Regions from separate parts of the Alteromonas sp. ABV4_515 genome, predicted to be linked through region 2. Evidence: predicted binding sites of a transcription regulator. Region 2 holds the regulator's gene; the other holds the start of a gene.
The links. Region 2 encodes FliA, which starts transcription of late flagellar genes. Its sites were predicted from a motif close to CTAAAGNTNNNNNNNNNNNNGCCGATA; they were not measured.

Region 1 (4,213 bases), on a different contig from region 2:
TTGAGTGACTGGGTGACTGAAGCTGAACTGGAATCACTGAGTTTATCGCCAACTGCTCGTGCTGAGACCTTGTCTCTGGCTGATTTTGCGGCAGTGGCAAATTTAGTAGCAGACCGGGACGGAGAAAGCTGAGATGTCGGCTTCTCCTGGTATTTTGGTTTCAGTTTCAGCGAAACACATCCCTGATCATCCGGCAAATGGCCCAGATAAATACGCATTTGCTTATCACATCACAATCCGCAATCAGAGTGACGAGCGGGTACAATTGCTCAGTCGCTACTGGTTAATCACCGATGGCAATGGTAAAAATACCGAAGTACAGGGTGAAGGCGTTGTGGGTAAACAACCGCTTATCGACCCAGCCAGTGAGTATCAATACACCAGCGGTGCACTTATTGATACTCCCGTAGGCAGCATGCAGGGCCACTACGAAATGGAAAATGAAGACGGTGAACGCTTTCGCGTGCCGATCAATATTTTCAGTCTAAGCGTACCTAACGCGATCAACTAAAAAACGGTGTCAAAATTTGGCACCGCTTCCAACGGATAAGGATGCCAGCATGTCAGACTCGCAGACGTTGATTGTGGGCGATATTCAAGGTTGCTACGGCGGCCTGATGGCGTTGCTTGAAAAAGCTCACTTCGATGAAAAGCGCGATAGATTAATTGCAGTAGGTGACTTAATTGCCCGCGGCGAAGACTCCTACGCGACGATCAAGTATCTGATGGACTTAGGCGACAGATTCAACACCGTGCTTGGCAATCACGACCTGCACTTTCTGGCGGTGTCTCAGGGCATTAAGTCTGCGAAAAAAAGTGACCGTCTCGGGCCTCTTCTGGCCAGTAAAAAACTAAAAGATATCATCGATTGGTATCGCCAGTTTCCGTTGGCGCTTGCCCTCGATGAGACCACCACAATCGTTCATGCCGGCCTTTACCCCAAGTGGTCGCCGGAAACCTTACTTTCACTGAGCAACGAAGTCAGTACCGTATTAAAAAGTGATAAGTGGCCTGCATTGTTAAAAGAGATGTATGGCAATTCTCCCACCGAATGGAAAGAAGGGTTAAAAGGCACGTCGCGACTGCGCTTTATCATTAATGCCTGTACGCGCATGCGGTTTTTACAAGAGAAAAACCACCTCGAATTTGCCTGCAAATGTCATCCTGAGGATGCTCCCTCGTCGGTGACTCCCTGGTTTGAAGTTGAGAATGCATCACTCGCTGCCAGCGAGCGTATTATTTTCGGCCATTGGGCAGCGCTTGAGGGCGTAACGGGGAACAATCAATTTGTTGCACTGGATACCGGGTACGTATGGGGTAACAGCCTGACTGCAATGAGAATTCCGTCGAACACACTCATCAATGTGACACCTTAAATACCTCTGTATTAAAACAAACAACGTAAAAAACTGATTCCTATAGGTCTTTAGTCTAATTTTTGTTTACAATTAAACTTACTAATCGGTTATTCGACTAAACAAGCGGAATGTTCGGCCGATAAGAATAATGCGCTATAGTTTTTAGCGCATAGCACCTCAGGTATCAGTCACCATGAACACAACTGATTACTTAAAACTATAAATAAAACTGTGTTTCAGGAGTTCATATGAAAATCACGGTAGCCAAGCGCATTATCGGCGGCTTCGCCACAATAAGCCTGCTATTAGTTATAATCAGTGCATCTTCTTTCATTAACCTCAATTCTGTGGGATCGGCGGTTGATGAAGTGAATAAGGTAGCGGTTCCCACCCTTACCAGCAGTAATGCATTAAAAGCCAGCTTCCTGAATATGGGCCGCGTTACCTTCGAGGCTTACATTGAAGAAAGCGTGGATGGCCTTGAAAGCAAGTACGATAACTTCACGAATAGTAAAGCCAATTTCAGTACAGAATTAAAAAAGCTGGAAACCGTACTGGCGGATGATTCTGCCATGCTTGCCAGCCTTAAGCAGGTAAACGGCGCCTACGAGCAATACATTCAAAATGTAGAAGCAATGTACACCAGTCACCGACAGTTTATGGAAATGCGTAATGCCATAAGCGATAAGATTGGTGACTTAGAAGACAATGCCGATGACGCCTCTACCTATCTACTGGACTTTTCCGAATCTGATGAAGTAGCACGTAGTGCTGCGCTACAAAAATCAGCTGAAATTGGTAGCGAATTAGAAAGCCGCCTGCTTGAACTCATTACCGTGGCTAACGAATATGCAAAAACACAAACTCTCGTTCGTGCCGACGTTATCGGTAATGAAGTAGAGCTTATTGTTACCAGTGTTCGTGAAATGATGAACCAAATTCAAGGTACCGCAGCAGGTGCAGATACCACGGGTACACTGGATGAGATTTCGACGCTGGTTGACGATGCCATTGACGCCATTACCGGTTCTGACGGTGTATTGGCTCTGCAACGCTCTCGTTTAGAATACCGTGATGCGGCTGAACAAGCCCTGTCTCGCTCTGATGCAAACAGTCAGGAAGGCATTAGCGCCCTTGAAAACCTGCTTACTCAAGCCGATAAGAAAGCTGCAGAAATTGACGAGCAGGTATCGTTTAAGGTGACCTCAGGCAACACCATCGTGATTGTTGTGGCGCTGGCTTCACTGGCTGCCGCCCTGGTCATCGGTTACTGGACGGTTATTGCAATCACCCGCCCGCTGAATAGCGTTAACGAGTTACTGAATGTTGCCTCTTCTGGCGACCTTACCCGCCGTCTTGATGACTCCGCTGAAGATGAATTCGGTCAACTGGCGAAAAACTGTAATAAGCTGATTGGCAACCTTAAAAGCTTGATCACTGGCATTAATACTCGTGCTGAACAGCTTGCCGCAGCCTCTGAGCAAACATCTACTGTTACGACCCAAACAACGCACTCGATACAAGATCAGAAGTCGCAGATTGCTCAGGTTGCAACAGCAACAACAGAAATGCACAGCACGTCTATTGTGGTAAGCCAGAGCGCCGAAGACACGCTTAACGAAATTCGTCATGCAGACAGCGAAGCGGAAAATGTACGTTCAATTTCTCTTGAGAACAAACGCACTATTGAAGTACTGGCCCGGGATGTTGAGCAAGCCGCCGAAGTCATTAATAAACTGCATCAAGACAGCGCCAGCATTGGCGGTATTCTCGATGTTATTCGCGGCGTTGCCGATCAAACAAACTTGCTGGCATTGAACGCGGCCATTGAAGCGGCCCGTGCTGGTGAGCAAGGTCGAGGCTTTGCGGTAGTTGCAGACGAGGTGCGCACTTTGGCATCTCGTACGCAGCAATCGACGCAAGAAATTAACGCTATGATCGAAGTGTTGCAAGCTGGTGCTGAAAAAGCGGTGGCGGTAATGAATCAGGGTAAAGAGCAAACTGCTATCTGTGTTGAGCAAACTGACAACGCCACACGAGCGCTGGATGTTATCTCTGACGCAGTACGCAAAGCTTACGATGTAAGTACGCAAATTGAACAGTCTGCCCGCGAGCAAAACACGGTTTCAGCAGAAATCAGTGAGAAGCTTGAAAGTATCGTAGGTATTGCTGAAGAAACCACTGCTGGCGCACAACAAACGTCTCAGTCGAGTTCGGAAGTGGCCCGCCTTGCTGAAGAACTGCAACAATCTATCCGTCAGTTTAAAGTTTAAAAATGTCTATCCGGCGCCACCTTTAACGGGGTGGCGCACGCATTCCCAGCTCAATTCCCGGGCAATTCTACAAACCTTTATTATACTCAAAGCATGCGCCTGACGAGATTACGTTTGCTTTGAATCATAAATCCAATACTTTGAGAATGCAGCTCATGCTGGGGATAATCCTGGCGTGTCTAGCCATTCTTACTGCGCAAACGCTGATCAGATATTATTGGATCCTTCCCACTTTTGAAGCCATGGCGGAAGATGGCGACAAGCAGGATCTTGAACGCGTTGCATCGCAAGTAAACCAGGAACTCGAATCGCTTCACAAACTGGTTTATGACAGCGCCGTATGGGATGCCATGCACGACGCGGCCTCGAATAACGATGCCCAGTGGTTTAGCACTAATTTTGTGATCTATGAGTCTTATCGGCGCATTGGCGTGAACGGATGGTATCTGTACAACACCGATGGCAACATCATAAGTGGTCGTAGCTACAATGAAAACGGCGACGTAATAGTGCCTGATGAGCTCGACACCCTGACAACTTTGCTAGGCCGGGACCTGGTGACTTTCCCGGCCAGCGAGAACA
Region 2 (4,213 bases):
GCGGCCTGAACTGCTTTGGTCGCAGTATTGTCTACTTCGACGCCACCTGCAGGCCCTTGACCTTTACCATGCAATTGATCAAGTAAGGCTTCAAATTCGTCATCAGTGATTTCGTCGTCACCGCTATCTGCGGCCGGCTCAACGGGTGCGACTGCCGGTGCTGGCGCAGCATCTGATGGCCCTTTAAACTGCCCTTTGCCGTGAAGCTCATCAAGTAGAGCTTCAAATTCATCATCGGTGATATCTTCACCATCGCCACCCGCTGCAGGTGCCGCTGGCGCTGCCGGGGCCGGTGATGCTGCAGATTCAGCAGGACGACCAGGCGCACCTGAACCATGTAATTGGTCCAGCAAGGCTTCAAACTCATCTTCTGAGATATCTTCAATACCACTGTCGCCAGATGCCACAGCAGTAGCTTCGGGTGCAACAGGCGTTTCTTCAACAATGAGTTCTGGTTCTTCTTCGACAGGCGCCTCAACTACCGGCGCTGCGGCTGAAACATCGCCGAAAATATTTTCGTCTGCGGATTCAGGCTTACTGAGTTTATGGAGGGTATCGACCAGTGCTGTGTCTGCGGCCTCTAATGGTTCGCGGGCTTTAACACGTTCAAACATCTCAACAACCACATCCGTGGCTTGGAGAATAACATCCATAAGTTCAGGTGTTAGCGTGCGCTGACCGTTGCGCATCACGTCAAAGACGTTTTCTGCACCGTGACAAATCTCTACCAGTTCGGTTAGAGAAAGAAAACCAGCACCACCTTTTACAGTGTGATACCCACGGAAGATAGCGTTGAGGAGGTCAGCATCTTCCGGGTTGTTTTCCAGGTCGACCAGCTGTTCCTGTAATTGTTCAAGGATCTCACCAGCCTCAACCAGAAAGTCCTGTAGTATATCCTCATCAACTTCAAACGACATTCATTCGCTCCCCTAAAAACCAAGGCTTGATAGAAGGTCATCCACATCGTCTTGACCCTGTACAACATCGTCACGTTTTTCAGCATCAAGAATTGGGCCTTCTGCCTCAATCGCATCTGGCTTCTTGGTGGGTGTTTTATCTTTAGGCTGACCAGCTTCACCAAACACAGTCAACATATTCACCAAGCTATCTTCTACTTCTTTCACAAGATCGATTACACGTCGAATAACCTGCCCCGTGAGATCCTGATAACCTTGTGCCATCAACACTTCGGTTAACAGACTATTAAGTTTAGTCGAATCCTGAGATGCGTCTTTAAACAGGGAGTCAATTTCCAAACACAACGACTTAAACTCACCTAGCTCGATTTGACGGGTCATGAGTTTCTGCCATTCAGGCTCAATTGCGCCGATACGCTCTGCCAGAGATTCCGCAATAGGCATGCATGACTCGACAGCATCCATTGTGGTGTTGGCGGCTTTCTCTGTTTCTTCGATGACGTAATTCAGACGAGTCTGCGCATCGGGAATATCATCGTTGGCTAAGCCTGCGATGCGCTCGTCTAATTGAAATGTGTTTAATGCATCATGGAGCTGACGGGTAAGCTTGCCAACCTCGGCAAAGAGCTCCACAGATTCCTTGGCTGATACTGCCTCCAACAGAGCATTGGCGGATTCATCATCCCCTTGCTCTAGATAACTAACCAGTTGCTTCGCCTCTTCTAGCGAAATAGGGACTTTTTTAATGGGTGACATCCAGTAATCCTCTTCTCTGGCAGGTGCTGCTAAGTTAGCCTAAACGCTGAAAGATTTTGTCTAATTTCTCTTTTAGTGTAGCTGCTGTAAATGGTTTCACCACGTATCCATTTACGCCAGCTTGTGCAGCAGCAACAATTTGCTCTTTCTTCGCTTCTGCAGTCACCATGAGCACTGGTAAGTGTTTAAGTTTGTCGTCAGCACGGATAGCTCTAAGAAGATCGATCCCTTGCATTCCCGGCATGTTCCAGTCAGTCACGACAAAGTCGAAGTCGCCTTGCTGGAGCATAGGCAAAGCTGTACTACCATCGTCAGCTTCCTGAATATTGGAAAATCCAAGATCTTTAAGCAGGTTTTTTATGATTCGTCTCATCGTAGAAAAATCGTCTACCACGAGAATTTTCATGCTCTTGTCCAAAATAGCCTCCGGTGAAGGATAGTAAATCGTTATTAATATTGGTGTGCGCTATTCTTCAGCCTGCCAGGATTGCATTCGTGCTTTTAGTTTTAACATGGCTTGGCTGTGAATTTGACTGACTCTGGACTCACTCACGTCGAGCACTTCACCTATTTCACGTAGGTTCAGTTCCTCGTCATAGTACAGAGACAATACAATCGCTTCCCGCTCGGGTAATGTTGTTATAGCGTATGCCAGCGCTTTCTGAAAGGCGCCTTGCATAAGATCTTCTAACGGTGAGTCATTACCCTTACTTTGTTCTGTTGTGATCACATCTTCAGATACACCGAGATCTTCGATACCGATTAATTTTCCGGCATTAACCTCGTTAAGCATTTGATGATAATCATTAATGCTGACATTTAGCTTAGCAGCTATTTCAACATCGCGCGCATCTCTTCCTGTTTCTCTTTCAACTAAAGAGATAGCTTCTGTGATTGCGCGGCTATTCTTGTGCACTGAACGGGGAGTCCAGTCACCTTTTCGAATTTCATCCAGCATGGCACCGCGAATACGAATACCCGCAAACGTCTCAAAACTGGCGCCCTTCGAACCGTCAAAATTTTTCGCAGCTTCCAGCAATCCGATCATGCCAGACTGTATCAGGTCGTCCACAAGCACACTGGCAGGTAAACGGGCCATCAAATGATGGGCTATGCGTTTAACCAATGGTGCATGTCGCTCTACCAACTGTGCAGTGTCATTCTGTTGTCGGTAAGCTGCTGCTTTACTGTTCAACGTTGGTTTCCTACCGCTTGTTTAGCTACCAGTTGTTCGATGAAAAATTCGAGATGTCCGCCTGGCTGGGCAGGAACCGGCCAATTAGCCGCTTTGGTCGCCAATTGACTAATGGCTACGGCGGCAGGCGAGCCTGGGAAAGCATCAACGATGGCTGTCTGCTTTCTTACCGCTCGACGAATATTCTCGTCGAAGGGGACGGTAGCCACCAGTTCAAGCGCCACATCAAGGAAACGCCCAGTGACTTTTGATAATTTACTGAAAAGCTCCTGTCCTTCACGTATGTCCCGCACCATGTTGGCAACAATTTTAAACCGAAAAACACCGTGTTCCCGATTTAGAATTTTAATTAACGCATAGGCATCAGTGAGCGAGGTGGGTTCGTCGCACACCACGACCATAATATCCTGAGACGCCCGGGAGAAACTCAGCACCATATCGGAAATACCCGCTGCAGTATCGACAATGAGCACGTCGATTTGCGAGCGCAATTCACTGAACGCACGAATTAGACCTGCATGCTCGGTAGGCGACAATTCTGTCATTGCCTGCGTACCCGACGTTGCCGGTGCGATTTTGATGCCATGGGGGCCGGTTACCAGCACATCGTCGAGGGTGCATTCGCCAGACAGCACATGAGAAAGGTTCTTCTCTACTCGCAGTCCGAGCATAACATCGACGTTAGCCAGGCCAAGGTCGGCGTCGAGCACCATCACCCGTTTGCCTTGCTTTGCCATGGCGATGGCCGTATTCAGTGTGATGTTGGTTTTACCCACACCACCCTTACCGCCGGTGACGGCTATAACCTTAATGAGGCGTGATTGATTCATCTTTCGTAAGCTACTCGCTTGATCTTCGATCATACTGCCTTAACTGAATTAACTTCATGATTATGCTTAGTATGATTCAAACCGTACTTTTTATAAAGCTTTGCCGCTGCAGATACGAGAGATTTCGCATCAGCAACTTTAATATCTTCAGGCACCTGCTGGCCATCGGTCACATAACTCACCGGTAGCTGCTGCTCAACAGCAACGCTTAATACCTCACCCAAACTGTAGCACTCATCAATTTTAGTGAAGATACAGCCGTCGAGTTTAACCGAATTATACGCTGCAATAATGCGCTGCAGAGCAGGATATTGGGTATTAGCTTGCGCAACCAGGTATTTACGTACAGGTTGCATTTGACCGTTGCTAAACTGACCAAGTTGTTGAATTAATCGGCTATCTCGCTGACTAAAACCTGCTGTATCTATTAATATTAGACGTTTATGACGTAACTGAAAGAGTTGTTCAGCTAATTCTTCGCTACTTTGTGCTTTTCGGGTAGTACAGCCAATAAT

Region 1: the regulator FliA is predicted to act here: its motif matches at 1,474-1,500, upstream of ACXAGX_RS17340 (HAMP domain-containing methyl-accepting chemotaxis protein).

Annotation. Positions count from the first base shown of each region.
Region 1 is NZ_JBSWWZ010000007.1:220,906-225,118, reverse strand. Features, by position in the region: gene rsmA (16S rRNA (adenine(1518)-N(6)/adenine(1519)-N(6))-dimethyltransferase RsmA) at 1-132, shown strand, start outside; gene apaG (Co2+/Mg2+ efflux protein ApaG) at 134-511, shown strand; gene ACXAGX_RS17345 (symmetrical bis(5'-nucleosyl)-tetraphosphatase) at 561-1,376, shown strand; gene ACXAGX_RS17340 (HAMP domain-containing methyl-accepting chemotaxis protein) at 1,607-3,631, shown strand; gene ACXAGX_RS17335 (sensor domain-containing diguanylate cyclase) at 3,787-4,213, shown strand, end outside.
Region 2 is NZ_JBSWWZ010000003.1:323,402-327,614, forward strand. Features, by position in the region: gene ACXAGX_RS09180 (chemotaxis protein CheA) at 1-917, opposite strand, end outside; gene ACXAGX_RS09185 (protein phosphatase CheZ) at 930-1,673, opposite strand; gene cheY (chemotaxis response regulator CheY) at 1,708-2,091, opposite strand; gene ACXAGX_RS09195 (RNA polymerase sigma factor FliA) at 2,140-2,868, opposite strand; gene ACXAGX_RS09200 (MinD/ParA family protein) at 2,865-3,731, opposite strand; gene flhF (flagellar biosynthesis protein FlhF) at 3,728-4,213, opposite strand, start outside.